DNA from 3 places in the Thermodesulfitimonas sp. genome. Region 2 is predicted to be linked to each of the others. Evidence: riboswitches for the same ligand, from Rfam matches in the RefSeq annotation. Region 2 holds a riboswitch; each other region holds the start of a gene.

Region 1 (11,403 bases), on a different contig from region 2:
AGAGGGGTTATTTTTTCGAAGGAGGCCCCTTTTTTCTTTTCTTCCAGCTCAGGCGGTTATCCTCCTTCGGCCCCGGATAGCCTGAAAAAAATCTGCAAAAAGCGCTAATTGAGGAGGAATAAACCTCGTATTCATAGAATTAGTTTATCACTTTTAAGCTTGGGGGAGGAGAAAGCAGATGGGTAGAAAGGTTACGGTTTCGGTAATCAAAGCAGACGTTGGCGGTTATGTCGGTCACTCAAGCGTTCATCCGGAGCTGCTGGAAAAAGCACGGGGCGTGCTCTCGGGCAGTCCGTTACTGATAGATTTCCACGTGACCCACGTGGGGGACGACATCAACCTTATTCTCACCCACGAACTTGGCCGCAACAACGGAGAGATCCACCAACTCGCCTGGGATACCTTTGTTGCCTGCACCGAGGTGGCGAAAAAGCTCAAGCTCTACGGCGCCGGGCAAGACCTCCTGGCTGACGCTTTCTCGGGTAATATCAAGGGCCTAGGCCCGGGCGTAGCCGAAATGGAGGTCGAGGAGCGCGAAAGCGAGCCGATTGTTATTTTCATGGCGGACAAGACGGAGCCCGGCGCGTGGAACTATCCCCTCTATAAGATATTCGCCGACCCGTTCAATACTATCGGCCTAGTAATCGACCCCAAAATGCACAACGGCTTTATCTTTGAAGTGCGCGACCTCATCGAAGATAAAAAAATCATGTTCCACGCCCCCGAAGATATTTACGATATGCTGGTCTTCATCGGTGCGCCCGGCCGCTACGCGATTAAACGGATTTTCCACAAGGATACCGGGCAGATCGCGGCCGTTTCCAGCACGCAGCGGCTTAACCTTATGGCGGGGCGCTACGTAGGCAAGGATGACCCGGTCTGTATCGTCCGGTGCCAGAGCGGCTACCCGGCGCTGGGCGAGGTTTTGGAGCCCTTCGCCCACCCGCACCTGGTTTCGGGCTGGATGCGGGGGTCGCATAGCGGCCCGCTAATGCCGGTAGGCCTCCGGCAGGCGACGCCCACGCGTTTTGACGGCCCGCCGCGGGTGGTGGCGCTCGGCTTCCAGTTAGCCAACGGGCGGCTCGTCGGGCCGCAGGACCTCTTCGACGACCCGGCCTTCGACCAGGCGCGCAACCTCTGCAACCTGATCGCCGACTATATGCGGCACCTCGGCCCCTTCGAACCACACCGGCTCCACCTTGACGAAATGGAGTACACCACGATGCCGATGGTGATGAAGAAGCTCAAAGACCGGTTCATTGACCTCCGGATGCTTAAAGCCCAAAAGGCCAAGGCTGAACAGGAAAAGCAGAAGGCAGAAGCTAACCCGCAGTCTTAAAATTCTTCCCTTAAAGAACGCCGAAAATCCCAAGAGAAAGGCAGCGGTCCCCCGCAATGAGGGCCGCTGCCTTTGCTTTCGGCAAGGCGGGCAGCGTTACAGCAGCTTATCCCGCTCCATGTCACTCACCCCGGCCTCGCCGAAGGTCGCCATCTCTTTCAGGATCTTCGCCGCCGCCTCGACCAGCGGCATCGCCAGCGCCGCCCCTGTGCCTTCGCCAAGCCGCAGGTTGAGATCCAGCAGGGGCTTGATGCCGAGCGCCGCGAGCATATGGCGGTGCGCCTGCTCTTCCGAAAGGTGGGAGGCGATCATAAAGTCTTTCGCCCGCGGGCAGAGACTGGCCGCGATCAGCGCGGCCGCACCGGTGATAAAACCGTCTAACAGCACGGGAATCCGCCGGGCCGCAGCGCCGAGGATCACTCCCGCCAACCCCGCGATTTCCAGCCCCCCGACCTTTGCTAACACGTCCAGCGGGTCTGCCGGGTCCGGGCGGTTCACCCGCAGGGCTTCCGCTACCACCGCCCGCTTCCGGGCCAGCACCGCGTCGTTCACCATCGTGCCCCTGCCTACCGCCTCCGCCACCGGAATCCCAGCCAGCGCGCAGAGAATAGCGCTTGAGGGCGTGGTGTTGCCGATGCCCATATCGCCCGTCGCCAGGAGGTCGGCGCCCTGCGCAATCTCTTCCTGCGCGATTTCGATACCGGTTTCCACCGCGCGCACCGCCTCTTCCCGCGTCATCGCCGGCCCGCGCGCGATGTTTCCCGTGCCGGGCCGGACCTTCCGCACCAAAACCCCCGGCCACGTGACCTCCCGCGCCACGCCGATATCCACAACCACCACCTTTGCGCCTACGTGGCGCCCCAGAACGCCGATGCCGCCAGTGCCGTCAAGGAAGCGCGGCAGGATCTGGTAGGTGATCTCCTGCGGTGCCCCACTCACCCCCTCCGCGACAACGCCGTGGTCGCCCGCCATCACAATCACGCTCTTCGCTCCGATCTCCGGGACGGGGCGCCCGGTAATCCCGGCGAGCTGCACCGCCAGCTCCTCTAAGCGCCCCAGGCTCCCCGGGGGTTTAAGCAGGCTGTCCACCCGCGCCTGCGCCTGCGCCATCGCTTCCCGGTTGAGTTCGCCGACGGCCGCAATAGTCTGGGAAAGGAGCACGTAAACCACCTCCATTTAAAATTAGCGCAAAATTTAGCGTCAACGACCGCGGCACGCCCTTTTAAGCCGCGCCTGCAGCCGGGGAGAACCAAAAATAAAAGCCCACGCTGCCGTGGACTTTACCATTATCCAAGGCCGGACCCCGGTGCCGCGCCGGAGCTGAGCGCACAGCAGGCAGGTCTCCTGGCTCCGGATCATCACCCCGGACCGCTGCCTTCCCGGCTTTCAACCAGTGGCCTCTCTTGCGGTCTGGCTCCCCGTTACAGTGGCGGGACCGCGCCGGACTTGCACCGGACTTCCCTATTCTCCCCCACCCAGCACTCCGCAAATCTAAGTGCTGGATGCGGGGCACCTGCTGCGGAAACTTTATTTAAGGTGAATGGTTTTCGCTGACCGTTTTTTCGTCGCCCGGGCCCATCCCGCTCGTTCCGGCCCGACACGCCGCGGACGCCCTTACTCTTTCTTCAGCGCCCGGTCAAAAAAGATGTTCTTCCCGGTGGCCGCGAGCGGGACGCCGAGCACAACATCGGCGTCGATGAGCCCGAGGCGCCGCGCCACCACGCCGACGCGGCGCATCACCCGGTTATCGACGTTGAAAAGCGAAGCGGTTTTCACGGCCGAACCAAGCGCGATGCCCATGTCCATCGCCCGCCAGAAGCACTGCGGCCCCCGGAACTCCGGGCCCTCGCGCGGCGCGGCGTCTTCGCAGCGCGCGAAGCCGCAGGCGCCGCAGTTAAGCCCCAAGGGTTTTGCCTCCTTCAGCCCGATGAGAAAAACGGCGGCCGCGCGGCGGATATTCTCCCCGTCCCGGTCGAAATCCTTCTTCCCGGTTTCGCGCCCGTAGGCCACCATCGCGTCGGCCAGGCGCCCCACCGCTTCACCGGTGAGGGTACGGGTGACCAGGTAATCCTGCCCGAGCGACTTCGGCGCCGTTTTTGCCGCCAGCGCCATGAAGCCAGCCACCTGCGCCACAATCTCTTCCACAGGCTTCTTCCTCCTTCCTCTCCATTTTTTCCAAAAGATTAGCCGGTAGCAGCTTGTTTGTCAAGAGCCGGTAAGCAGATATAATCCACCTGCCGGCAGGAAATAAAAAGGAAAGCGCGAATTAACCTCTCATACGGAAGTGTAGGGAGTGAGAAGGATGGCCGCAAAACCCCCGTCGCGGTTCCGCGTGGCGGTCTGTCAGCTCGACGTACGTCATGATAAGCGGGAAAACCTGGCGCGGGCCAGGGAACTCGTCCACCGCGCCGCCCGGCGGGGAGCAGAACTTGTGGTCTTGCCGGAAATGTTCGTCTGCCCCTACGCCGCCGAACTCTTTCCCCGTTACGCGGAAAGCTACCCCGGCGGTGAAGCCCTGCAAATGCTCAGCCAGGCGGCCCGCGAAGAGCAGCTCTACCTCGTCGGCGGCAGCATCCCCGAGCGCGAGGGCGACAGGCTTTACAACGCCTCTTTTGTCTTCGATCCCGAAGGAAGGCTCATCGCCCGCCACCGCAAAGTCCACCTTTTCGACGTCGACCTTCCCGGCGGCTTTTCTTTCCGGGAATCCGCCACTTTAAGCGCCGGAAGCGGGCCAACCGTTTTTTCCACCGCCCTCGGGACCATCGGGGTGGCGATCTGCTTTGACATCCGCTTCCCCGCCTTTTTCCGGGAGATGGCCCGCCACGGGGCGGAGGTTATTGTGGTTCCCGGCGCTTTCAATATGATTACCGGCCCGGCCCACTGGGAGCTTTTACTCCGGGCCCGCGCGTTAGATAACCAGATCTATACGGTGGGGGCAGCGCCGGCCCGCAATCCGGCCGCCCCTTACGTGGCCTTCGGCCACTCGATGGTGGTGAGCCCCTGGGCGGAAGTTGTCGCCCGTGCCGGCCCGGGGGAAACCATCCTCACGGCGGAAATCGACCGGGAATACCTCAAAAACATCCGGCAAAAGCTGCCGCTTACAGTAGAAAAAAGTACTACGGAGGGATCTTCAGGTGACCGGAACGGAAAAGGAAACGGCGTTTGACCTGCTCATTATTGGTGCGGGACCGGCGGGGCTTACCGCCGGTATCTACGCCGCGCGGAGCGGACTTAAAGCGGTGATCATCGACAAAGGGGCGGCCGGGGGGCAGGTCCTCGCGATCCCGGCGGTGGAAAACTACCCGGGCTTCCCCAAAATCGCTGGCTGGGAATTAGCGGAAAAGTTGGCCGCCCACGCCCGCAGTTACGTCCCCATCAGGGAAGGCGAAGAAGTTAAGGCGATTAACACGGGCGAAATTATCACGGTCGTCACCGACCGTGACCGTTACACGACCCGGGCCCTCCTCTTCGCTACCGGCGCCGGCCCGCGAAAGCTCGGCGTCCCCGGAGAGGCAGCCTTTTCCGGGCGCGGCGTGAGCTACTGTGCCGTCTGCGACGGCTTTTTCTTCAGAAATAAGGCGGTCGTCGTGGTCGGCGGTGGGAACGCCGCTTTAACTGATGCGCTCTACCTGAAAAGCTTAGGTTGCGAAGTGACACTTATCCACCGGCGGGATGAGTTCCGCGCGGAGCACCACCTGAAGGAAGCGGTGAAACGCGAAGCGATCCCGGTCGTCTGGAACAGCGTGGTGGAAGAAATCCGCGGGGATGAAGCGGTCACCGGCGTCCTAGTGAAGGACCTGAAAGAGGGAACAACGCGGGAAATCCGCACCGACGGCGTCTTCGTCGCCATCGGGGAAAAGCCGAACACGGAGCTGGCCGCCAGCATCGGTGTGGCGCTTGCTGACGGCTTTATTGTGGTTGACCGGAGCGGCCGGACAAACATCCCCCGCGTTTACGCCGCGGGAGACGTGACCGGCGGTGTCCGGCAGATCGTCACCGCGGTAAGCGAAGGGGCCACCGCAGCGCTCGCAGCGTTTACAGACCTGGCGGAACCCTACTGGTCGCCGCAGCAATAGCCCCCTGGGCTACCCGCGCCGCGCGGAAAAAGGGCTGCGCCGTGAACGTGCGCGCAGGAGTGAAACAGCCGCCGGTGTTAACGCCAACTGGGGGTATTTTCAAGGGAGTCCCTCATGACGATTAAGCGGGGCCACCGGGAATGAAAATGACAAACGGTGAACGCAGAACAGACGCTAAAGGTCTGTCAGTATAAGGTTCAACCTCTATTTTCGAGGGGGGTACCTGTGATCCTGGTAACCGGTGGTACGGGGCTTGTGGGCCGGGCCGTGGTCCAGGAGCTCCTGCAAAACGGCTTCGCGGTGCGCTGCCTCGTGCGCGACCCTGCCAAAGCCCGTTTTATCTTAGGGGATGGGCCCGCGTTCGCGCCTGGCGATGTCACCGACTACCCCTCGCTCCAGCGCGCGGCAGCCGGCTGCGCAGGAGTGGTGCACCTCGTCGCCATCATCCGGGAGCAGGGCGCCACCACCTTCCGGCGGATAAACGTGGCGGGAACCGCGAACGTCGTCCGGGCGGCCACCGCAGCCGGCGCGCGACGCTTCATCCATATGAGCGCCCTCGGCGTGAAGCCCGGACCGGCTTACCGCTACGCCCACTCTAAGTGGGAAGCGGAGGAGATCGTCCGGAACAGCGGCCTGGCCTGGACGATTCTCCGGCCGTCGGTGGTTTTCGGGCCCGGCTCCGGCTTCTTCGACCGGATGGAGCAATCGGTGCGCCTCTCCCCGCCGCCTTTCGTCTTCTATCCCGCCAGCAAGACGCTCTTTCAGCCGGTTGCCGCCGCGGATGTCGCCCGTTGCGTTCGTTTGGCACTTGAAGACCCGCGGACCATCCGGCGGACCATCGACCTCGGCGGCCCGGAACACCTCACCTACCGGGAGATGCTGGAGATTTTCCTCGCCGCGAAAAAGCTCCGGCGCATTAAAATTCCCGTGCCCGTCTGGTTCCTGCGTTTGGTGGTTCCCGTGATGGAGAAGCTCTTTCCCGACCCGCCCGTTACCTCGGTCGAGCTGAAGCAAATGGGTTGCAGCAGCGTAACCGCTCCGGACAGCGTGGAAAAAGAGTTCGGGTTTAAGCCGGCCGGGTTGCGCGAGGGGCTGACCGCTCTCTACAGCGGGGAAAAGGAATAACCACGCGCCAGAGGTTTTCCCGGACCGGTTTCACCACCGGACGCCCGCCGCTTTCCGGCCTCTATTTAAACAGATTACCAGTAGGGGGAGACCCGTCGCCCAGAACCGCCTCTGCAGCCGCACTGACCCCTAAGATTACGTGCTCTTTGCAGAGCCCGCCCTGCAGGTAGACCGCATACGGCTCCCGCACCGGTGCGTCCGCGGTGAACTCGAGAGAAGCGCCCTGAACGAAGGTGCCGGCGGCCATCACCACCGCATCCCCGTAACCGGGAAGCGGCCCGCCTTCGGGACGGACGTGGGCGTCAACCGGCGAGGCAGCCTGGATCGCCCGGCAGAAGGCCAGGAGCTTTTCTGGGGAGCCGAGGCGAATGCCCTGCACGATGTCGCTGCGCGGCTCGTCAAAGCGGGGGAGAACCTCAAAGCCGAGCCGCGCGAAAAAACGCGCCGCAAAAACCGCGCCCTTAAGCGCCTCGGCCACGAAATGGGGCGCCAGGAAAAAGCCCTGCAGGAAGAGGCGCTGGCAGTCGAGCGTGGGCCCCACCGCCCGCCCCAGCCCGGGAGCGGTGAGCCGGCTCGCCGCCAACTCGACCAGCTCTTCACGCCCGACCACGTAACCGCCGGTTGGGGCAATACCGCCGCCCGGGTTTTTGATGAGGGAGCCGGCGCAGAGGTCCGCGCCGACCGCAGGAGGTTCCGCCTCTTCCACGAACTCCCCGTAACAGTTGTCCACGATGACCACCGTCGTAGGGCTGATCTCTTTAACCAGCTTAACCAGCGCCCCGATTTGCTGCAGGCGCAGCCCACGCCGCCAGGAGTAGCCTCCAGAGCGCTGGAGCAACACCGCCCGGGGCCGCCGCGCCAGCGCGCGGGCCACCGCCGCCTCGTCCACGGAACCGTCGGGCAGCGGCTCAACCTGCGTGTAGCGCACGCCCCATTCGGTTAAAGCGCCGGGCGCGCCGGAAATCACCTTTTCCAGGGTGTCGTAAGGTTTGCCTTGCACCGCCACTAACTCGTCGCCCGGCCGCAAAACCCCGTAAAGGCAGAGTGATAAGGCGTGCGTGCCGGAGACGATCTGGGGCCGGACCAGCGCCGCCGCCCCGCCGAAAACCGCCGCGTAAACGGCCTCGAGCGCCTCGCGCCCCGCGTCCCCGTAGCCGTAACCGGTCGAGCCGCGCAAATGAAAGTCGCTGACGCGTGCCGCCCGAAAAGCCGCCAGTACCCGGCGCTGGTTCGCAAGCGCCAGGTTATCGATACGACACCACAGCGACTTTACTTCTTCAAGTGTTTCCGCCGCCAGCAGCTTCAGGTCCCGTACCACGCCCCAAACACCCGCTACCTTAGCGCCTACCCGTTCGCCCGCGGTTCCTGCGGCTGCGGTGCGGTGCTGATGGGACGGGCCGGGCTGATCGTGGAAATCGCGTGCTTATAAACCATCATCTGCCGCCCTTCGCTATCCAGGATAACCGTGAAGCTGTCAAAGCCCCTCACCACACCCTTCAGCTGAAAACCATTCACCAAAAAGACGGTGACCGGGATATTTTCCTTCCGGACCTGGTTCAGAAAAGCATCCTGCAGGTTGATCTGGGTTTTGGACACCTCTTGTTACCTCCGTCTCTCTTTTTCTCTCCCGGAGCCCGGTTCTTCCGGGTGTCTTTTTTCCCTTCGCTACCGCCCGAAATATTCCTGCACCGCCGCGGCGATTTCTGCCGCTACCGCCGCAGGACCGGGGTAAGCCGCCACGTCAAGCCACCGGATACCCTCCTCTCGCTTAAACCAGGTGAACTGCCGCTTTGCGAACCGCCGCGTGTTACGCTTCAGGAGGCGGACCGCCTCCTGGAGGGTCACCTCCCCCCTCAAGTAGGCCGCGATTTCCTTATAGCCGAGCGCTTGCATCGCGGTCGCCTCGCGGGGCACGCCCCGGGCAAGAAGACGCTTGACCTCGTCAACCAGTCCCGCCGCGAGCATCGCATCGACCCGGGCCTCGATGCGCCGGTAAAGCTCTTCCCGCTCTAGGTAAAGCCCGAAAACAAGCGCGTCGTACTGGGGTGCCGCCGCGGTGGCTGCTGCCGAAATCGGCTGGCCGGTCCGGTAGAAAACCTCTAGCGCCCGGATCACCCGCTTCACATTGTGCGGGTGGATCCGCGCCGCCGCTTCCGGATCGACCGCCTGGAGCCGCTCGTGCAGGTAAACCGGGCCGAAACGCCGCGCCTCCTCCGCCAGACGCCGCCGCAGCTCCCGGTCCACGCCGCCGGCAAAGCGGAACCCCTCTACCACCGCCCGGATATAAAGCCCCGTACCGCCAGCCAAGATGGGCAGGTGGCCCCGCGCGCTGATTTCGCGGATGTGCTCCCGCGCCAGCGCCTGGAAAGCGGCGACGCTAAAACCCTCCTCCGGGTCCACGATGTCGATCAGGTGGTGCGGCACCCCTTTGCGCTCCGCCGGTGTTGGTTTGGCGGTGCCGATATCCATGCCCCGGTAAACCATCATCGAATCGGCCGAAATCACTTCGCCCCCGACCCGGAGCGCTACCTCGACCGCAACCGCTGATTTCCCTGTGGCCGTTGGTCCCGTGATCACCAACAATGGCAGCCTCGCCGTCATTTTTCCCTCACACCGTAGGCGATGTGGGCGTGCCGCCCGCCGCAGAATTCCCGAAAACCCAGGCGGGTAAACGCCGCGCTTCCCCGCCGCTCCTTCAGCACCACCCGCCGGCGCGCCACCCGGAGGGCCGCCTGCACCGCCTCCTCTTTAAGAGGCGCTCTCTCCCCGACGGCCCGCAGCGGCGCAACCTGCGCCGCCCCCTTCACCGGTACCCGGAAGAAAGGGTCGAAATAGACAACGTCGAAGCTCGCCGCCGGCAGCCGCAGGAGATAATCATAGTGGTCGGCCACCACCACCTCGATCCGCCGCATCGCGGCCGTGAGGAGCGGTTCCGCCGCGTAATGGCGCAGCCCGTACTCAACCACCGCCGCTAACGGGGCCACTTTCTCCACCCCCACCACCCGGCCCTGGGACCCGGCAACAAAACTCGCCACAATCGCGTCGGCACCGAGCCCCAAGGTGCAGTCGAGAACCGTATCACCGGGACGGAGCGCCATCGCCTGTATCATCTGGTCAGGTTTCCCAGCAAGGATATTCTTTATGCGTAGCAAAGCGGTTCCGGGATGGAAAAAGAACTCTTCCCGGCGGCCGTCCCTGTAAAAACAAAGACTGAGACGCTGGGGTCCGAAAACTAGCGCCGCCTCCGCCCCCTCTCGGGATAGCAGCGTTGCCAGACCGTGACCGCCGCGCGGCACAAAGGGAACGTCCAGCCGAACCGCCAGCGCTTGGCCTGCCGCAGCCGCATCCTCACCCGCCCCGTGGGTCGTCGTCACTAAAACCCGCACGCTAAAAACCGTTACCTCCTGCCGAAACGCCGCGCCAGCTCCCCGTAACCGAGGCAAACCACAGTCGGACGCCCGTGGGGGCAGGTGAAAGGCTCCCGGCAGGCGGCCAGCTGGTTAATCAGGGCCGCCGCTTCCGGAACCGCAAGCCGCTCGCCCGCGTTAATCGCCGCGTGGCAGGCAAGCGAAGCGAGCGCCGCCTTTTCCCGGCCCGCGCCTGGCCCCCCGCCCGCCTGCTCCCCCGCGGTAAAGAGAGCGAGCAGCTCCGCCAGCAACAACCGCCCGCGCTCTACGCTCACACCCGCCGGCACACCACGGAGCAGCACGGCGTCCTCGCCAAAAGCTTCCACTAAAAAGCCGAAGCGCTCGAGTTCTTCCGCCACTTCCGGAGCAAAGCCCCGGACCTCCACCAGCTCCGGGGTCACTAACAACTGGCTGACGATCCCCCCGCGGGCCAGAGCCACCCCGAACGCCTCAAAGAGTACCCTTTCGTGCGCCGCGTGCTGGTCTATCAGGTAAAGTCCTTCGGGCCCGGCAGCTAAAAGGTAGGTGGGCGGCAAAAAAGCGAGGTACTCAAGGGCAGGGAAAGTGGCGCTCACCGCCCCGGGGTCGCTTGTCGCCCCGGGGGAAACGGCTTCTGCCACACCCGCCGGAAGAGCTCCCGCCCCCGGCAGAAGGATTCCCGGCGTCCCGGCCGCGGTATCCCCTTCGCTGCCGGCTCCGGGGGGTCCCCCTTCGCCCGGCAGTAGCCGCGTCGTGGCTGCCGCCTCTGCCGCCGTAGCCACAGCCCCCGCCCCGTAGCGTTCGGTCTCTTCCCTGATAAAAAGGCCGGGGACAGGCCCTCGCCCGGGTAACCAGTCAGGAAGCACCCGCCGGAAACCGGCTCCGGAGGGCGTTCCACCCGCCGCCCCTTTTCCCGCCGTTCCGGGAATCAGGACGGCGCGGCCAAAAAGCGCCTTTTTCACGGCACCGCGCGCAAAAGCGAGGACCTCCCGCTCCCGGTCGAAGCGGACCGTCAGCTTTTGCGGGTGGACATTCACATCCACAAACCCGGGGTCGAGCGTCAGGTGCAGCACGAAAAAGGGGTGTTTGCCGGTCGGCAGTAAGGTGCCGTAAGCCTCGTAAACCGCCGCCGTTAACCCCCCGTGCTTCACGTAGCGCCCGTTAACGAACCACGTCTGCCCGCGGCGGGTGGTCCGCACGAGTTCCGGCCTGCCTACAAAACCCGTCAGCCGCACCCCTGCCCCTTCGGCCTCCACCGGGACGAGCGCCGCCGCCACCGCCTCCCCGTAGATCGCCCGCACCGCCCCCGCCAGCCCCGTTCCGGGCGTGCGGAAGAGTTCCCGCCCGCCGCTTTCCAACCGCACCGCAACATCCGGGCGGCCGAGCGCCAGACGCCCAGTCATATCCGTCACGTGCCCCAATTCGACGCGCGGCGAGCACAAAAACTTCCGCCGCGCCGGCGTGTTGTAAAAAAGGT
Region 2 (7,570 bases):
CGCCTCGGCGGGGGTTAGCACCCCGTCGCAGATACCCCGGCAGAGGCGGGCCGTCTGGGGCGCGTAAAAGAAGGACCGCCCCAGCACCGCGTGCTTTTCGCCATCGGCGACCACGCGGCCGTCAGCGAGGAGAACGACCCGGGTGGCGAATTCGGCCGCGAACTCCACATCGTGGGTCACCACCACCACCGCCTTGCCCGCGGCGGCCTCCTGGCGCAAAAAGTCGCCCAACTTGGCCTTCAGGTACAAGTCGAGCCCCCTGGTCGGCTCGTCGAGGAGGATGAGGCGGGGCCGGGTCACCAGCACCGCGGCTAACGCCACCCGCTGCCGCTCCCCGCCGCTGAGGTCCCGGGGGTTGCGGTGGCGGTGGCGCTGGAGCTCCAGCTTTTCTAACAGCGCCGCTACAGCCGCTTCGCTTTCGAGCCCCAGGTTTTTAGCGGTGAAGCGTACCTCATCTTCTACAGTATCTTGAAAAAGGTAGTCGTTCGGGTTTTGCGAAAGGTAGGCCACAAACCGCCTGATCTCTTTGTAGCCGTCGCGGCGCAGCTCCCTGCCCAAAACGGTGATCCTGCCCCGGCCCGGCGCAAGCAGCCCGGCCATGCACCGAAGCACGGTGGTCTTGCCCGCGCCGGTTTCGCCGAGGAGGGCGACGAATTCCCCGGCGCCCACCGTTAGGTTTACCCCTTTCAAGGCCTCCCGCCCCTCCGGGTAGGTAAACCAGACGTTTTCCAGGCGCGCGACGCTTTCCCGGTCGCGCGGCCCTGCGGGTTGCGGCTCCGGGGCGGGATCCCCCGCCGGTTTGGCGCCGGCAAGGCGGGTGCGTAAAAGGCGGCGCCCTTCCTTCACCGTCACCGGGACCGGGCTCAAGGAGAGGCCGGCGAAAAGCCTGGCCACCGGCGGCAGGAAGGGCAGCCCCTTTTTCGCCGCTTCCCGGGCTGCCTCGGCCGGCGTGCCGGCGCAGGCAACCGCGCCCTCCGCCATAATTAGCACGCGGTCAGCGAGATGGAAGCACCGCTCCAGGCGCTGCTCAATCAGGATCACCGTGAGGCCCATCTCTTCGTTAAGCCGCTTAACCAGGTTTAAAATCTCCTCCGCCGCCACGGGGTCGAGCTGCGAGGTGGGCTCGTCGAGGATGAGCACGCTGGGCTGCATCGCCAGCACCGCGGCGAGCGCTAACTTCTGCTTCTGCCCGCCGGAGAGGGTAGGGGTAAAGGCCTTCCGCAGCGGGGTCAAGTTCATAAACCCGCACACCTCCGCGATCCGGCGCGCCATCTCTTCCGGGGGGAGGCCTATGTTTTCCAGCCCGAAGGCGATCTCCGCCTCCACCTGTGTCTGGACGATCTGCTGCTCCGGGTCCTGAAAGACGATCCCCACCTCCCGCGCCAACTTCCGCCGGTCAAGGTTCCGGAGCGGCGTGCCGCGGAAAAGCGCCCGCCCCGCGATCCGCCCCCCGTAAAAGCCGGGGATCAGCCCGGCCAGCACCCTGGCCAGCGAAGACTTGCCCGAACCGGAGCCGCCCGTGACCAGGAGGAACTCGCCCGCTTCGACCGCGAGGTTGAGCTCCTTCAAGGCTGGTTTTTCGCGCTCCGGGTACCAGTAGCTCAGATTTTCGAGCGTAAAAAGCGGCAACGCTTCCACCCCACACTCAGAATGAGCGGCACCGAAAGGTAAAGGAGCACGACGCCAAGCACGCCGAGGGTCGCCCCGTCTCTAATCAGGTAGTCCGCCTCTGGGTAAAAGGTGAACCGGCCGTAACCGTACCGCCAGCCCCAGCAGGCGGCGAGAAGCGCCAAGAAGCTCCCGCCGGCGCAGAGCGCGTCCCTGGGCCGGAAGATATTCCGGCGGTAAACCGAGCGCCGGCCGCTGCCGAAGGCCCGCGCCTGCATCGAGGCGGCGACCGCCAGTGCGTCTTCGAGGGAGGAGAGGAGGAGGATGTTGTAAAGGCAGGCGTAACCCTTCACCTTTTGCTGCAGCCCGCCCGCCTCCAGGTCAACGCCGCGCAGCCGCAGGACCGTGGCGATCCGCTGGAGGTTTTGGGCCATCGTAGGCAGTAGGCGGGTGGCCAAGGTGATAATTAAGACCGACCGGCCGGCGATCCCGGAAAAAAGGTTGAGGAGCCGGTCGGGGTTAAGTACTAAGTTGTAAAGGCAGAAGATGCTCAGCAGCACCAGGAGCCGAAGGCCCGCCACGGCACCGAAATAGAAGGCCTCCAGAGAAACGTCGAGCCTGCCCAAATACGGCACCTGCGGGCCGTGCCAGATGATCGTCTTGCCGGCCCGGATCACCAGGGGGTTGACCGCCATAACCACCAGCATCAGAAAAACACCGGCCTTTAAGAAAGCTTCCCAGGCCCGCACGCCCTCCGCTTCCCTGATTAAAAGCGCCAGGAGGAGGAGCAAAGCCAGGAGATAGAGCGGGTTGGCGAAGACCAGGGCCAGGATGAGCAGCACCGTAAGGTAAACTAAGACCGTGGCCGGGTGAAGGCCCTGCAGGAAAAGTCCTTTATCCCGGTAAAAAAGCTCCGTGAACATCGCTTGCTCCTCTACTTCTGCCGGGCTAAATCCTCCCACCGGGGCGGCGGCTGGCTCATACTCCGGCTGTACCACCAGATCACCCGGTCGCCCGTCTTTACCGGGTGCTTGTCGGCCATATGCATCGGGACCTCGCCGTTGACGGCGTACATCCAGCCGGCCATCCCGCTGTTGGCCTGGCCGGCGATCGCGTCCACAAAATCGGGCCAGGTCGGTTTCATCGCGTAAGACAGGCCGGTGGCGTCAAGCGCTCCTAACGCTGTAACCCCCCAGCGGTTGTCCGGCTTTACCGTCACCGTCGCGGGGCCGAAGAGGAGTTCCCCGTTTTTACCGACCACCGCTATCCCCACCTGGCAGCCTGCCGGCACCGCCGGGGCGGCAGCGCTGCTTCCGGAGGCGGCCGGTTTACTTTCGATCTTGGCGGCGTTGCCCAGCGCGGCAGTCTTCGCGACGGGCGCCGGTGCACCGGCGGCTCTCTGGCCAGTTTGCTTACCTGCTTTTGTCAACCGGTCTGCTGCTGGGGCGGCCTTTTTGGTCTGCCCGCTACCTTCTCCCGGGCTACGGGCAGCCGGAGCCCGGGCTACGCGTTCTGCCAGTGTCTTTGGCGGCGGGTGGGGCGGCAGGACCTTGTGCAGGTAGAAGGCCGGCCCAAGCGTGCCGAGCAGGATCACAGCCACGGCGATAAGATAGGTTAAAACCCGCCGCATAAAACCACTCCCTTAACATCCATAAAACCGATGAATCGGCCCTGGGCAGACCGGCTCGCGCCAGATTCCTCACCGACCGCACTGACGCTCGTCTCCGGCTCTCCGTCCGGCACCGCGCAAACTCGGCGTCTTTGCCTCGGTTGCGCTTGCCGGCGTCCGTGCCGGCATCCGGACTCCGAGCCGTCACCTCGCCAAGTGCGGTTCGCGGCTCGTCATACGGCGCGGCACCGGTCTTGCCGCAGGACCTGCTGTGCCTGTCTAACCCCGCAGGTTAACCGGCCGGGCTGCTATTCGGTGGGTTGCTGCCACCGCGCGTAGAGCCGGTAAAGAACCGTTGCCGCCTCGGCCCGGGTGGCCTCATGTTGCGGCCCGAACCGGGCGTTCGCCCGCCCGGTCACCAGTCCCGCGCGGGCCGCCAGGGCGCAAGCCCCCCGCGCCCAGGAAGAGATGTTAGCGGCGTCACCGAAGCGGGCGAGAAGCGCCGGGACTTCTTCCGCGCCAGGCTGCGCCGCGATCTTCTTTAGCGCTAAGAAGCGCGCGAGTATGGTCGCCATCTGCTCCCTGGTAATGGGTTTATCGGGGCCGAAGCTTTTATTACCGAGGCCGGTAACCAAACCCGCCTCCGCCGCGGCGCCTACCATCCCGCGGTACCAGGCCGCGGCTGGTATATCGGTAAAGCGGGCCGCGCCCGCGGAGGCGGGGGCCAATCCCGCCAGCCGGGCGAGGAGCGCCGTGAACTCGGCCCGGGTGACCGGCCTTTCCGGGGCGAAGCGGTCTTTATCCACCCCGGCGACGAGATCCCGGTTGGCGAGGAAGGCGATCTCCTTTCCGGCCCAGTGACCCTGGGTATCAACGAAGGTTTTGGTCACCGTATCTTCCACAAGGGCGTACTTGCTGAGGTGCTCGGTCCGGAAGAGGATGCTCTTCCCGGCCGGGTCGTAGACGCCGCCGATTTTTTCCCAGCTTTTCTTCTGGTCGTTGTAGTAAGCGGCCTGAAGACGCCCGTCTGCCGCTGCCTTACTTGCGGCTTCGGGCACAGGCAGGGCGAGATAGCAACCCGGGAAAGAGGAAAGGGTTTTCGTCTTGCCCTGGCTGTCTGTGGCCAAGAGGGCTAGGTCGTAAACCGCGCCGGCCAGCTTCTCTGCTGCCGGCAGCGCGGCGGCAAGGGGCTGGGCTTCCGCTGGGGAGAGCTCCTGCGCCTGAATCTGGAGGCGCGCCGCGGCCGCTACTTCGCCCGCTACGGCTTTGAGCGCCTGCGGGGGAAGCAGGAAGACTACCTTCTGGATACTCACCGCAAGCGGCTTCGCTGCGGCGGCCACCTTGGCGAACTGGCCGGGGGTAAGGGTGAGCGTGTTCTCCCCGCTACCGGCGGTGAGTTCGGTGCGGCCGGTGGCGGCGGCCTTCGCCAGCGCCGCCTCCATCGCGCTGTCGTCCACCGCGGGCGGGAGGTGCGGCGCCTGGTAGCCCCCGCCGGCAGTGCGCGCTACCAGGTCTTCCCACTTGGGCGGCTGCTGCTCCATGCTCTTGCTGTAGTACCAGATTACCCGGTCACCGTCTTTCAGGCTGTATTTTTCCGGCCCCACCATCGGGATCTGCCCGTTGACGGCGTACATCCAGCCGGCCATCCTGCTGTTAGCCTGGCCGGCGATCGCGTCGACGAGGATTCCCCACGCCCACTCGGAGGTGTGGTAGGGGAGCCCGGAGGCGTCTAAAAGCCCGAGGGACGTCAGCCCCCACCTGTTGCCCGGCGTGACGGCGACGTAGGCCGGGCCGAAGAGGAGTTCACCGTTCATCCCGACGACCGCTAACCCCGGGGTGATCACGGCGGGGGCGCCGCCGCTGACCGGGGCTTTCACGGTAACGGTGGCGCTGGCGGTCAGGCCCCCGTAAACGGCGCTTACGGTGGTAGTCCCGGCGTTCTTAGCGGTTATCCGGCCCTTGTAAACCGCGTTATCCACGCTCAGGATAGTGGCGTCGGCCGCCACCCAGGCGGCGTAGGCGGTCACGTTGTGCTGGCCGTAGGCATCCTGCCAGACGGCGCGGAGCTGACTGCTCTCGCCGGGGCTAAGGTTAGGATTGGATGGCGACAGGTAAAACTGTTTGTCTAAAAGATTGAGCGCCCAGAGCACCCAAGTGGCGTCCATCGCGTTACCGGAGGTGCCCAGGCTGCCGTCAGGATTCAGCGCCTTTTCCGTTAGGTAATCAACCGGGCTCTTCCCGGCGCTGCTCCGCCACGTCGCGGGGTCCTCGCCCAGCGCTTTGGCCGTGAGGATCGCCTCGCAGGTATCGATCACCGGGTCATCCATCCCGGCGACGAAGCCCCCGTCGGGCTTTTGCTGCCGCCGCAGCCATTCCCGGCCGCAGTAGATCGCCGCCTGTACCGTGGCGTCCTTCTTGCCGGGGTCCAAATAGTGCAGCGTCCGCACCGCTTCCGCCGTCGCCATAAAGTCGGCGTAGAACCCGGCGCCGTCCGCCGAACCCCAGCTTCCGTAGGGCGGTGTGCCCGGTTCAAGGTACTGACTTTCCAAGATGTAGCGTTTTGCCGCTCCGGTGTTCAGCTGGGCGATCAGCCCGGTCCGCGCCAAGATCTCGAAAGCGGGCATATTGCTATAAATGCTTAGCGGGCCGCTCTCCCCAAAACCCTGGCCAGTCTGCCTTTCTTTGAGCGCTTGCAGGAGCCGGGCTACCAAGTCTTCCCGACCCAGCGCTTGGGCGGCTGCCAGGTCCTGGGCGAGGGTCTTCGCCCGCGTCGCCTGCACCTGCGCCAGGTCCTGCTCAATACCGTTCAGCACCGCCGCCGTGAGCGTAACGCCTCCGTGCTGCCAGCCGCTCACGTCCACCCCAGCTTGCTTCAGGACGTAAAAGGCGTACGCGCCCACGCCGGCGTCGGTGTTGACAAAGCCGTTTTGCCGGTACTCCTTGGTGAGGAAGCGCACCGCCTGCGCGGTGGGGAGCAGAGGCGAGTTTTCGGCCGCGGCCGCCCCGCCGGCTAGCCCGGCCAGGCTGCCGAGAAGACAGATAACCACCAGGAAAGCGGTGCAACACCGCTTGCGCGGGTTATTTCTCATGACCTCTCCCACCTTTACTTTTGTTTCCAGGTAAGGGAACCGCATCACCCGAAGGGGGCTTTGAGGCCACGGCAGGATGCTACCGGAAACAAAGAAACCACCTCCCTATCCGCGTAGGTTGGGTTGGTCTGGCGGAACGGGCAGGTCTCCTGGCTCGGGTTCACCGCCGCCGCACGCCTTCCCACCCAGCACTCAACCCAACCTATGTCCATCTTGTTGCCTCTGACGTGGAATTCTTTCGTTGAGTGCTGGGCAGTGGCCTTTTGTGCGGCGCCTCCCCCTCACAGTGGCGGGACCGCGCCGGATTTGCACCGGCTTCCCTTTTAGCCTTTACCGCAGAGTAAAGGACCCGTTCCGACGGTTGCTTTTTTGGCCATAATCTTACCATACCTTGGGGGGACTGTCTATCGCCCAAATCTATAAGCGCTGGCCGGGTTAGAATAGAGAATTTTCCTGTAGAAAAGAGAAAGACTTTCGATTATATTAATGTAGGCGGGGAATTCCGGCCGGTTATTTCCCCGGAAAATTTGCTTTATTAAGAGGTGTTCGAACTGAATTATGGCGCTTCCTAGGGAACTCCCGGTGGCAGAGAAAGTAAGCGATATTCTTTCGGCAACGGAGACTCTAGAGGCCTATGCAGCCTTTGCCGGAGAGGAATTGATCGCGGATCTCCTGCGGCTCGGAGAAGAACTGCGCGGGGTGCGCTTCCAGCAGGTCAACTCCACGCGGCTCGGCGGTGGTGTGGCGGAGATGCTCCGTTCCCTCATCCCGCTGGAGCGAGCGCTTGGTCTTGACGTAAGCTGGGAAGTTCTCACCGGTGAGCCGGCGTTTTTCAATTTTACCAAGCAACTGCACAATTTCTTGCAGGGCCGCCCGGGAACGATCGATATTTTAGGCGTTAAGGCGTACTGGGAGACTAACCGGGCCAATTACCGGTTGGTTGACGAGCACGCGGACGTAGTCCTGATTCATGATCCCCAGCCGGCGGGCTTGATAACCTTCGTCCCTCCGGAGGTGCGGCGGCGGCAGAAATGGTTCTGGCGGTGCCACATCCAGATTGACAAAGAGCGTTGCGTGATGGTTGATTTTCTAAAACCCTTGGTAGAGCTTTACGACGCAGCGATATTTTCGGTGATGTCTTACATCCCCAACTGGCAGGTGCGTTCCTTCATCATCCTGCCGTACATCAATCCCCTCTCCGAGAAAAACCGGGAACTGAGTGAAACAGAGATCCGGCAAGTTTTGGATAAGTACGGTATCGCCG
Region 3 (11,403 bases), on a different contig from region 2:
GCCGGAGCCGTCAACCAAGCAGTGAAGGCGATAGCGATCGCCCGGGGTTTTGTGGCGCCGAGCGGTATGGATCTGGTATGTATTCCGGCTTTTACCGATGTTATGATCGACGGGGAGGAAAGAACGGCGATTAAAATCATTGTAGAACCAAGATAACAGCAGGTCATGCGCTTACCTCTGTTTCGCGGTTTTTGTAGCGCTCTGCCACCGCGGGAGCTACTTGCGGCGGGCGCTGGAGCAGATCGATACCTTTTACCGTTTCCTCTCTCTTTACGCGGCGGCGCTTATGCCGGTCTGTGACCGGGCGAGCCTGGAAGGGGCGCTGGCCGCCGGGAAGATTGGTGCCGTTCTCTGCGTGGAAGGGGGACACGTGCTGGAGGGAAGCCTGGCCGTCCTGCGGGTACTTCACCGGCTGGGTGTTCGCTACCTGACGCTCACCTGGAACGGGCGGAACGAGCTGGCAGACGGAGTAATGGAAAGCAGGACGGGCGGCGGCCTGACCACTTTCGGCCGGGAAGTGGTGCAGGAGATGGAGCGGCTGGGCATGGTAGTCGATGTGGCGCACCTGGCGCCGGCGGGCTTCTGGGATGTGCTTGCTCTCGCCCGGATGCCGGTGATCGCCTCGCACGCCAACGCGCGGGCCCTCTGCGACCACCCCCGCAACCTCACCGACGAACAGGTGCAGGCGCTGGCAGCTAGGGGCGGCGTTATCGGTGTTAGTTTTGTTCCCGAATTTGTTGACCCAGAGAAACCCACCCTCGAAAGAGTGGTGGACCATATCGAGCACCTGGCGGCGGTAGGCGGTGTGGCGTGTGTGGGGTTGGGTTCCGATTTTGATGGGACGCCGCAAACGGTAGCGGGTCTTGAATATCCTTCCTGCTTGCCTGCCACTACAGGGGCGCTGGCGCGGCGCGGTTGGCGGGAAGAGAATATCCGGAAGGTTCTTGGGGAAAATTTTTCACGGGTGTTCCGTGATGTCTGGCGATAAGAATCAGGGGTACTGTGACCTCCACGTCCATACCACGGCGTCCGACGGCGCGGAGACTCCGGAGCAGGTGGTGGAGCGGGCGGTCGCTATGGGCTTGGCGGCGATTGCGATAACGGATCATGATACTGTCGAGGGTGTTGCGGCGGCACTTGCCGCAGCAAAAAAGCGGCTCACCGTGGTGCCTGGGGTGGAGATAAGCACGGAAGAGAACGACCGTGAGGTGCATATCCTCGGCTATTTTATTGATCATAACGATTCTCATTTTCGGGCTAAGTTGGCGTGGCTGGCCGAGCAGCGGCGGGCCCGCGCGGCAAAGATAGTCGCGAAACTCAGGAGCCACGGCATTCCGGTTACGTTGCCGGAAGTCGCCGCCATAGCTTCCGGAGTGGTAGGCCGGGCGCATATTGCTCTTCTGCTGGTGCATAAGGGAGTGGTCCGGACGGTAGAAGAGGCTTTTGCGCGGTGGCTTGGCCGGGGCTGCCCCGCCTACGTGCCGCGGGCGCGGCTTCGGGCGATTGATGCGGTTCACCTGATCAGAGAAGCTAACGGTGCGGCTGTGCTCGCCCATCCGGGGCTGAGTGACGGCGCGGACTTGCTGGAAGAATTGGTACCCGCTGGGCTTTGCGGGATTGAGGCGGTTTATCCCGAACATACTCCGGAACAAAGGGAGTTTTTCCAAAGACTAGCGGCACGGTACGGCTTGATTGTAACCGGCGGTTCGGACTATCACGGCCCGGACCGCCGGTATCCTTTGGGGACAGTGGTGGTTGAATATGGGGTTGTGGAAAGGCTTTACCGAGCAGCCGGGAACACGTCTAAATTTTGACAGTTTGGCATAATACTATTCCTGGAACTGGGCCGAAAGAGAGGGAGGGTTTGCTCTTGTTCCAGGAAGAGGAAATCAGTAGGCTCAAGGTGCGGCTGCGGGAGACGGAGGAGAAACTGGCGCAGGTGCGGCTGAGCAGGAGGGTGCTGCTTCACCTTCTCGAAAAGGTTGAAGCCGAGCGGAACCTTTTCCTGAAGCGGCTGGAAAAAGAAAACCGGCGTTTACAGCGGGCGAATGCGCGTTATGCCCGGTCGCTTTTAAAGAAAAACCAGCAGATCGTCGAACTCGAATCCCGATTGCGGTCCAGCGAAAGCCAAAATTCGTAACTGCCGTAAAATTTATAAAGATATACACAACCTGGGAATTATTTCTAAAGAATTAAGATGTTGACAGTTGATTAGGCTTCGCCGAAGGCCTTTTCTTCTGTTGTCTCCCTATGTTATAATTTGGTCCCTGAAAGGGGACAGAGTATGCGAATTGCAGTCATCGACGGTCAGGGAGGCGGCATCGGCAAACACATCACCGAAAAACTGCGGCGGGAACTTCCGGAAGACGTGGAAATCCTGGCTCTCGGCACGAACGCCCTGGCAACGTCGGCGATGCTGAAAGCAGGGGCAAACGAGGGGGCAAGCGGCGAGAACGCCATTGTCTGGAATATGCCGCGCGTTGATTTGGTTGTCGGCCCCCTTGGTATCTTGGTGCCGAACAGTATGCTCGGCGAAGTGACACCGCGGATGGCCGAAGCGGTTGCCTCCTGCCCCGCGCCGAAAATTCTTCTCCCTTTAATCCCCGGGCAAATTGAGCTGATCGGTTATCAGGGCGAGCCCTTACCCCATCTGATTAACGAGTTGGTTAACCGGGTGAAAGCGCTTTTCTTCCCGGAGTTTACGGCAAAGTCTGGATGAAAACGGCAATTGTTGTAGCAGCCGCGTTCGTAGTAGACCTCCTGATTGCTGATCCTTACTGGTTGCCTCACCCGGTGTGTTTTTTCGGCCGGGTTATCGTTTTTTTAGAAAAAGTTATCCGCCGTTTTGCCCGGCGGCCATTTGCTTTGCGGCTCGGCGGCGTTTTTCTCGCGCTCCTGCTGCCGGTAGGGGTCTTCTGGGCCGCGAAGCTGGGGCTGGCGGCCCTCTCGCGGTGGAATCAAGTTTTGGGGCTGGCGGCCGAGGTATACCTGGTCGCCACGACTTTAGCCCTCCGAGGGCTGGCGGTGGCGGCGGCGGCGGTGCGGCACTCCCTCTTAGCGGGCAATCTGCCGCTGGCCCGCGAGCGGGTAGCGGCGATTGTGGGGCGGGATACGGCAGCGCTGGACACGCAAGGTGTGGTGCGGGCGACGGTGGAGAGCGTTGCGGAAAATACGGTGGACGCGGTAGTGGCGCCGCTTTTTTACGCTTTTATCGGTGGGGCGCCGCTGGCGCTCGCCTACCGAGCCGTAAACACGCTCGACTCAATGGTAGGGTACCGCAACGAAAGATACCGCTACCTGGGCTGGGCGTCGGCCAGGCTCGACGATCTAGCGAATTTTCTTCCGGCGCGGCTGGCCGGGGGGCTCTTCATTCTGGCTGCGGTTTTGCTACGGGGAGATTGGCGGCGGGTCTGGCGGACGATCCGGCGTGACGGGCGCAAGCACCCGAGCCCGAACAGCGGCATTTCTGAGGCCGCGGTGGCTGGTTTTCTAGGGGTGCGCCTCGGTGGTCCGGCGACCTATCAAGGCGTTCTAAGCTTTCGCTCGTATCTTGGGGAGCCACTCGTACCGCTTACCCCTGAACATATTGGCGCTGCTGTACGACTTCTTTACGTGGTGGCGCTGCTCGCGTTGCTTGCAGGGGTGGGGCTGCACATCTTGCTTGCTTTTGAGGTTGGTAAGGGATGAAGTCGCTGGTTGAGCTCTTCTGGGCCTTCCTGCTGGCGGTGCAGAACCTGACCCGCATTCCGGTGGGTAATGTCCCTTTTGAACCCGCGGTTTTGGGCCGGGGAACAACATTCTTTCCGGTAGTCGGCTTCCTGCTCGGCGGTTTGTCTGTGGGCGTTTACTGCCTGGCGGGGCTTGTCTTCCCGCCGCTGGTGGTAGCGGCTCTTTTAGTCGCGCTGGGGCTGCTTTTGACCGGTGGGATGCACGTCGACGGTTTTATCGACGCGGTTGACGGTCTGGGTGGGCGGGATGCCGCCCGGCGGCTGGCGATCATGCGGGATAGTCGGGTCGGCGCTTTTGGCGTGATGGGCGGGATTACGCTACTGTTGCTCCGCTTTTCCCTGTTTGCGTCTATAGGCGGTGCCTGGCACCCCCTTTTACTGGCGCCGGTAGTGAGCCGGTGGGGGATGGTCTGGGCGATCTTTCTTTTCCCCTACGCGCGGCCGCAGGGCCAGGGGCGGATCTACAAGGATTATACTACGTGGTGGGAAACGGTAACCGCGACGGTTTTAGCTCTCGGAATCGCCTTCCTTGTTGGGGAGTGGGCCGGCTTATACCTTGCGCTGGCCGCTTTGGTGCTGGTGCTCCTTATGGGGGCCTTTTTCACGCGGCATCTGGGCGGGCTGACGGGCGACACTTACGGAGCGGTTAACGAGGTGCTAGAAGTGTTCGTTTTAGCGGTAGGGCTGGCCGTTCGCTGCTGAAATCTGACAAATTCTCTGCCTGATTCTTGAACTTGACCAGCCTGAGGCTTTATAATAAGTGCCAAACTGAATAGGTCTTGAATCGCCGGGGTGCCCCGCACTCAATTTGTCTTAGGGTGCGGGGAGAATAGGGAAGCAGGTGTAAATCCTGCGCGGCCCCGCCACTGTAACCGGGAGCCTTCCCCGGGATTGGCCACTGCCCAGCCGCTGCTGGGTGGGAAGGCTGGGGGACGGCGAGGAACGGAAGCCAGGAGACCTACCCTGAGCGGTGTTCCGGCGTCCTTCGCGGGAAGGGGGTCGAGAAATGGTGTTTTTGTGCCGTTTTGACCCCGGTTAGGCGTGAAGCGACCGGGGTTTTTAGTTTTTTCAGCTGTGCGGCTCGGAATGATTACCAAAAGATGAGTAAGGAGTGAAAATAATGGGGCGTTCTGCTTTGCGGGCTGCTTTTCTGGCTGGTTTGCTCCTGCTCGCGGTGGCACCACCGGCATACGCGATGCACATCATGGAGGGTTTCCTGCCGCTGAAGTGGTGTCTCTTCTGGTACGCGCTGGCGTTCCCCTTCTTCCTTTGGGGCTTGGTGGCGATCCGGCAGCGGGTAGCGGGTGAGCCGCGGCTGAAGATGCTGCTCGGGCTGGCGGGTGCCTTCACCTTTGTTCTCTCGGCGCTTAAACTGCCTTCGGTGACGGGGAGCTGTTCCCACCCGACCGGGGTGGGCCTGGGAGCGGTGCTCTTCGGGCCAGCCCCGATGACGGTTTTAGGGGTAATCGTTTTGCTCTTTCAGGCGCTCTTGCTTGCGCACGGGGGCCTGAGCACCCTGGGTGCCAACACCTTCTCGATGGCGGTGGTGGGGCCTTTCGTGGCTTACGGTGTCTACCGGCTGCTTGCTCCCTTGCGGCTTTCCTGGGCGGTTTTCGCTGCCGCCGCACTGGGCGATCTCCTGACTTACGTGACCACTGCCTTCCAGCTTGCCGTGGCCTTTCCGCAGCATGGTTCGGTAGTGGCGCCCTTCGTGAAGTTTCTCGGGATCTTCGCAGTCACTCAGGTGCCGCTGGCGGTGAGTGAAGGGCTCCTCACGCTCGTGGTCTTTAACCTGCTGGCGCGGTACGGCCAGAGTGAGCTCGAGATGCTCGGCATCTTGCCGGAAGGAGGGAAGGCAAGTGTCGCTGGGAACTAAGAATCTCCTTTTGCTGCTCCTCGTTGTGGCGCTAACGGTTTTCCCGCTTTATGCGCAGCGGGGGGCGGAGTTTGGCGGCGCGGATGACCAGGCCGAGAAGGTGGTAAGCACCATCAAACCGGACTACAAGCCCTGGTGCGCGCCACTCTGGGAGCCGCCGAGCAGCGAGATCGAGAGCCTGGCCTTCGCGGTGCAGGCGGCGGCGGGTAGTGGCTTCGTCTTCTACTACCTAGGTTACCTTAAGGGGCGTAAGAGCAAGGAATGATCCTCGCCTTTGACTTCTGGGCCCACCATAACCGGTTGCACAGGGTAGATCCGGCGCTGAAGCTCGCTTTTGTGACGGTGGCGCTGGGGTTGGTGCTGACCGGGGGGCCGGCAGTGGCGGTGGCGGCTATCCTGGTTGCGGCGGTGCTGGTTTTGGCCGCGGGCGTGCCGTTCCACCTTTTGCTCCGCTTATTGCTTTTGCCCTTCGGTTTTTTGCTCCCTGGCGTGCTAGCGCTGGTGGTGACCACGGGGAAAGCGGTTTCCTGGGGTGTCCAGGTGGTAGCCTGGCGCGTCGGCGTTACCGACGCGGGGCTGAACCAGGCTTACGTCTTAGGGCTCCGGGCGCTGGCGGCGGTGGCCTACCTCTATTTCTTGGCGCTTACGACGCCGCTGCCGGCGGTGCTGGGAGTGCTGCGGCGGGTAGGGGTGCCGACCCTGCCCCTCGAGATCGCGGTGCTTACCTACCGCTACCTCTTTGTGCTGGAGCGGGTTGCCCGTGGGATCTATTTGGCGCAGGCGGCGCGGGGCGGTTACGGGTCGTGGCGGGGAAAGCTCTACTCCCTTGGGCTTCTGGCAACCCAGCTTTTCTTAGTGACCCATCACCGGGCGCAGCAGCTCTATACCGCACTTCTGGCGCGGGGGTACCAGGATTTGCTGCTGGTGCCGCCGCGGGAGTACCGCCGATCCGGGGCGGCGGTCGGTGGCTTCGCGGGACTCACGGCGCTGCTGTTCCTGGTTTGGCTTTGGGGGCGGTAGGATGGTCCGCATTCTCTTTTACACGGCGGTGGAAGGGGACTTGGCACCACTTTCCCGTGCGGTGCAGGAGGTACGCCGCAGTTGCCCGGAGATAGCGGTTGTTGCGCGGGCGCGGCGGGACGTTTGTGGTTCTGCCGGGGAGGAGGCGCTTTTAGCGGCCGTCCGGGAAGCGGACTGTGTTTTCCTCCACCTGATGGGCGGGCCCGAGTCGCTGCCCGGGTTTGACGCCGTGGTGCGCGTGGCGCGGGAGCGCGGGATTGCGCTGCACGTCCAGCCGACAGCGGCGGAAGATGATACCGCTTTGCGGGCGCTGAGCACCGTAAGCGGGTCTGATTACGACCTTCTGCGCCGGTACGTGAGTTACGGCGGGACCGTGAACTTCGCGGCGCTTCTGCGCTGGTGCCTGTGGCGGGCCGGGAAGGGAGCACCACCGCCGGCGCCGGAGCCGGTTCCGTGGGAAGGCATTTACCACCCGCGGTTGGGGCGGTTGGTGGCGCCGGAAGACTTCTGGCAGGCGGTCGCTCCGGGGAATCCCGTGGTGGCCATTCTCTTTTACCAAAGCTGGTGGCTGGCCGAAAATCTGGAGTTCATTGACCTTTTAGTGGCCGCAATTGAGGCGCGGGGCGCGGCGGCGCTTCCCGTCTTCCTTTACGCCACGCCGAGCGCGGCCCTTGGCAGCCGGGGGATCGCCTGGGCAGTGGCCAATTTCCTTTACCGAGACGGGATGCCGGCGGTGGACGCGGTTATCTCCACCCTCATGTTTACCCAGACCCAGGCCACGCCTACTTACAACCGGCGGGCCCCGGAGAACTTTTACCTTAAGCTGGGCGTGCCGGTGGTGAAGGCGATTGCGGCGGTGACGGCGCGGGATGAGTGGGTAGCGAGCCCGCAGGGGCTTACACCGCTCGACGTGGTTATGAGCATGGCGCTGCCGGAATTTGACGGGCAACTGATCACTGTGCCGGTGGCTTTCCGCGAAGAGGTGGGGCGGGACGACCTTACCGGCGCCACTCTGGTCCGCTACCGGCCCGACCCCGAGCGGACGGCGAAGGTGGCGGCGCTGGCGGTGAACTGGGCGCGGCTCAAGCGGCTGCCGCCGGCGGCGCGGCGGGTGGCGGTAATCCTCCACAACTACCCGCCCCGCACCGACCGGATCGGCTGCGCCTTCGGCCTCGACACGCCGGCCAGCCTCTTCCGGTTGCTGGTGGCGCTGCGGGATGCCGGTTTTCGGGTGGAGGGATTACCGGAGAGCCCGGAAGCCCTTTTCCGGCTGGTGCTGGCGGGGATGACCAACGACAGCGCCTGGTTGCCTCCCGAAGAGATGGCGCGCCGGGCGGTGGGGAAAATCCCGCCAGAAAAGTACCGGGAGTGGTTTGCCGGGCTGCCGGAGGCGGTGCGGGAACGGCTCAAAGAAAACTGGGGGTCGCCCCCGGGCGACGTTCTGAGCTTCCGGGGGGAGTTGCTGGTCCCGGGGAGGGTTTTCGGCAACGTTTTCGTGGGCCTTCAGCCGCCCCGGGGCTTTGACGCTCAGGCTGAGGCGGCCTACCACAGCCCGGACTTACCGCCGCCGCACCAGTATCTCGCCTTTTACCGGTGGCTCAAAGAAGAGTTCCGTGCGGATGTGGTGTTGCACCTGGGGAAGCACGGGACGCTCGAGTGGCTGCCGGGGAAAAGCGCGGGCCTTGGGGCGACCTGTTTCCCGGACGTGGTACTCGGCGAGCTGCCCAATGTTTACCCCTACATCGTCAACAACCCGGGCGAGGGGACGCAGGCCAAGCGGCGCGCCTGGGCCTGCATTGTCGACCATCTGGTGCCGGTAATGACCAGTGCGGGAAGGTACGGGGAGCTTGAGGCGCTCGAGACGCTCTGCCGGGAGTACCAGGAGGCACGGGAGCTTGATCCGGGGAAGCTGCCGGTGTTGGAGGAAAGGATCTGGGAGCAGGTAGTCAGGTCTTCCCTCGACCGGGATTTGGGGGTGAGCCGGGCGGCGGCGGGCAACGACTTCCCGGCCTTTGTAGAGCGGCTCCACAGCTACCTCCACGAAATCGGCGACAGCCTCATCCGGGACGGGCTCCACGTCCTGGGCGAGGTGCCGGCGGGGGAGCGGCTGGTCGAGATGCTCCTGAGCCTCTGCCGTTTGCCCCAGGGTGAGGTGCCGGCCCTCCGGGAAGCAGTGGCGGCGGCGCTCGGTTATGATTTCGAAGCGCTCGCGGCGGCGCCGGGGCGCTGGTGGCCCGCGTTCGGGGCAACCGGGGCGGCCTTGCTGGAAAAAGTGGCGGAAAAATGCCGGGAGTGTCTTAGGCGCCTGGCGGCGGCCGGTTTTGCGCGAGAAACTGTTCCGGCGCTGGTGGCGACGGTTTGCGGGCGCGCGGCCCCGGAGGTGGAGAAAGTTCTCGATTTCGTGGCCAGGGAAGTCTGGCCGCGGCTCAAGGCAACGGCGGGAGAGGTCGGGGCTTGCGTCAGCGCTTTGGCGGGGAACTATATTCCTCCCGGACCGGCCGGGGCGCCGACCCGGGGGCGGCTTGACGTTTTGCCGACGGGACGCAATTTCTATTCCGTCGACCCGCAGGCGGTTCCCACCCGCGCGGCTTGGGAGGTGGGGAAGAATTTGGCGGTGGCGCTTCTGGCCCGGTATCTGGCAGCACAAGGCGCGTATCCAGAGAATGTGGGGATGGTTATCTGGGCCACGACGGAGATGCGGACAGGCGGCGAAAACGTAGCGGCGGCGCTCTACCTCCTCGGTGTCGCGCCGGTCTGGGAGGAAGAAACGGGCCGGGTAAGGGGGCTCAAGGTGATCCCCCGGGAGGAACTCGGCCGACCGCGGGTGGACGTGACGCTGCGGGTTTCCGGGCTCTTCCGGGACGTTTTCCTCAACCTGATTCACCTTCTTGACGATGCGGTGCGCCTGGTGGCGGCGCTGGAGGAACCGGAGAACCTGGTGCGGCACAATTTTCAGGCTGCTTTTGCCGCGGCAAGGGCGGCGGGGAAGGACGAGGCTACCGCCCGCGAGGAAGCGCTTTTCCGGATTTTTTCCGATCCGCCGGGGGCTTACGGGGCAGGAGTTAACCACCTGGTCGATAATCAGAACTGGGAAGACCTTTCCGACCTGGCCAAAGCTTACCTTGCGTGGGGCGGTTACGCGTACGGGCGGCGGGTGTACGCCCGGGAGGCGAAAGAGGTTTTCGCCAAGCGCATCGGGGGACTTTCCTGCACGGTGAAGAATGAGGACAGCCGGGAAGTGGATATCTTTGACGATGACTGCTTTTACGGCTACCACGGGGGAATGATTGCTGCCGCGCGGGCCTTGGGCGCTAAGCCGCTGAGCTTCGTGGGGGATTCTGCCGACCCCCGCCGGGTGCAGGTGCGGACGCTGGCGGAGGAAACGCGGCGCCTCTTCCGGGCGCGGGTGCTTAACCCGAAGTACATCGCGGGGATGAAGCGGCACGGCTTCAAAGGCGCGGGCGATCTGGCGCGGCTGGTGGACTATATCTTCGGCTGGGACGCCACAGCGCAGGTGATTGAGGACTGGATGTACGCGGGCCTGGCGGCGCGGTACCTTTTTGACGCGGCGACGCGCGCTTGGTTCGCGGCGGTGAACCCGTGGGCGCTCGCGCACATCGCGACGCGGCTCTTGGAGGCTATCGCGCGGGGGCTGTGGAACGCCGATACCGCCACGCGCCAGAAAATAGAAGCGGTTTACCTGGAGATGGAAGGACACATCGAGGAGCGGCTGAGCGAAGGGCCGGCGGCGCCTGCGGGCCCAGAGGCTTACCGGGGAGGTGCGGGCGGTGCAGGAACCGGTTCTGGAAGCGGTTGACCTTTGCCACACCTACCCCGACGGGACGGTAGCCTTGAAAAATTTAAGCCTCGCCATCCCGGCCGGAGCGAAAGTGGCGCTGCTTGGCGCCAACGGCGCGGGCAAGACCACCCTTTTTCTCCTGCTGGCAGGGCTAATGCAGCCGACTGCAGGAAAGGTCCGCTATCGTGGTAAAGCGGTGGGGCGAAGCCGGCGTGAGCTGCTGGCACTCCGGCAGAGGGTGGGCCTTGTCTTTCAGGACCCGGAGGCGCAGATTTTTGCGCCGACAGTCTGGGAAGAAGTAGCCTTTGGTCCCGCTAACCAGGGGCTCGACCGGGAGGCGGTAGCGACGCGGGTGGAAGCAGCGCTTGCGGCCACCGACCTCTTAGAGCTGCAGGAGAAGGCGCCCCACTTTTTGAGCTACGGCCAGAAGAAGCGGCTTTGCCTGGCGGGAGTGCTGGCGATGGCGCCGGAAGTACTACTCCTTGATGAGCCCACGGCCGGACTCGACTCAGCGCAAACGTGCCGGGTGGTAGGCATCCTTGACGAGTTGAGCCGAGCGGGCCGGACACTGGTGTTGGCGACGCACGACGTGGACCTGGCTTACACCTGGGCGGATGTAGTTTATATATTCAGTCGGGGCCAGCTACTGGGAAGTGGTTCGCCAGAAGCGATTTTTGCCAATGCGGTGCTAATGGAAGAAGCGAGTCTCAGGCGGCCGCTGCTGTTAGAAGTTTTTCTGGCGCTACGGGAGCGGGGTCTGCTGCCGTCGGGAGCGGCCGTGCCCCGGACAAAAGAGGATCTCTGGCGCTTGTTGCCGGGAAAGGAGGTGAGTGGCTATGGATGAGGAAAAGGTTCAAAGGAAAGAACAGAAGAGTATCAACGCCAAGGGTCCCGAGGCAAAAGCTGAGTTTATCTCTTACCGTCTAAAATGTGTCAAGACCGCCAACGGACTCTCTCACTTTGTGATGTATGGTGACGTG

Evidence for each region. A riboswitch is a leader RNA that binds a small molecule or an ion and turns the genes downstream of it on or off. The one in region 2 is predicted to bind cobalamin.
Region 1: it holds a riboswitch for cobalamin, as region 2 does, so the genes downstream of both, cobT (nicotinate-nucleotide--dimethylbenzimidazole phosphoribosyltransferase) here and ACUVTA_RS07085 (S-layer homology domain-containing protein) in region 2, are expected to answer to the same signal.
Region 3: it holds a riboswitch for cobalamin, as region 2 does, so the genes downstream of both, ACUVTA_RS04020 (energy-coupling factor ABC transporter permease) here and ACUVTA_RS07085 (S-layer homology domain-containing protein) in region 2, are expected to answer to the same signal.

Annotation. Positions count from the first base shown of each region.
Region 1 covers NZ_JBRAIN010000034.1:199-11,601, forward strand. The annotation lists gene fbp (fructose-1,6-bisphosphate aldolase/phosphatase) at 179-1,339, shown strand; gene cobT (nicotinate-nucleotide--dimethylbenzimidazole phosphoribosyltransferase) at 1,436-2,515, opposite strand; cobalamin riboswitch at 2,657-2,871, opposite strand; gene ACUVTA_RS04375 (ferredoxin domain-containing protein) at 2,954-3,451, opposite strand; gene ACUVTA_RS04380 (carbon-nitrogen hydrolase family protein) at 3,642-4,505, shown strand; gene trxB (thioredoxin-disulfide reductase) at 4,474-5,415, shown strand; gene ACUVTA_RS04390 (SDR family oxidoreductase) at 5,641-6,540, shown strand; gene ACUVTA_RS04395 (methionine gamma-lyase family protein) at 6,602-7,858, opposite strand; gene hfq (RNA chaperone Hfq) at 7,885-8,136, opposite strand; gene miaA (tRNA (adenosine(37)-N6)-dimethylallyltransferase MiaA) at 8,206-9,117, opposite strand; gene ACUVTA_RS04410 (class I SAM-dependent methyltransferase) at 9,138-9,926, opposite strand; gene mutL (DNA mismatch repair endonuclease MutL) at 9,938-11,403, opposite strand, start outside.
Region 2 covers NZ_JBRAIN010000073.1:627-8,196, reverse strand. The annotation lists gene ACUVTA_RS07100 (ABC transporter ATP-binding protein) at 1-1,629, opposite strand, end outside; gene ACUVTA_RS07095 (energy-coupling factor transporter transmembrane component T) at 1,602-2,570, opposite strand; gene ACUVTA_RS07090 (DUF4430 domain-containing protein) at 2,543-3,238, opposite strand; gene ACUVTA_RS07085 (S-layer homology domain-containing protein) at 3,526-6,306, opposite strand; cobalamin riboswitch at 6,429-6,674, opposite strand; gene ACUVTA_RS07080 (glycosyltransferase) at 6,865-7,570, shown strand, end outside.
Region 3 covers NZ_JBRAIN010000030.1:4,769-16,171, forward strand. The annotation lists gene ACUVTA_RS03985 (stage V sporulation protein S) at 1-156, shown strand, start outside; partial or broken gene ACUVTA_RS03990 (dipeptidase) at 191-988, shown strand; gene ACUVTA_RS03995 (PHP domain-containing protein) at 975-1,814, shown strand; gene ACUVTA_RS04000 (translation initiation factor 2) at 1,871-2,140, shown strand; gene ACUVTA_RS04005 (DUF3842 family protein) at 2,285-2,719, shown strand; gene cbiB (adenosylcobinamide-phosphate synthase CbiB) at 2,716-3,687, shown strand; gene cobS (adenosylcobinamide-GDP ribazoletransferase) at 3,684-4,430, shown strand; cobalamin riboswitch at 4,502-4,708, shown strand; gene ACUVTA_RS04020 (energy-coupling factor ABC transporter permease) at 4,849-5,604, shown strand; gene ACUVTA_RS04025 (energy-coupling factor ABC transporter substrate-binding protein) at 5,588-5,869, shown strand; gene cbiQ (cobalt ECF transporter T component CbiQ) at 5,866-6,624, shown strand; gene cobN (cobaltochelatase subunit CobN) at 6,626-10,441, shown strand; gene ACUVTA_RS04040 (energy-coupling factor ABC transporter ATP-binding protein) at 10,413-11,267, shown strand; gene ACUVTA_RS04045 (hypothetical protein) at 11,260-11,403, shown strand, end outside.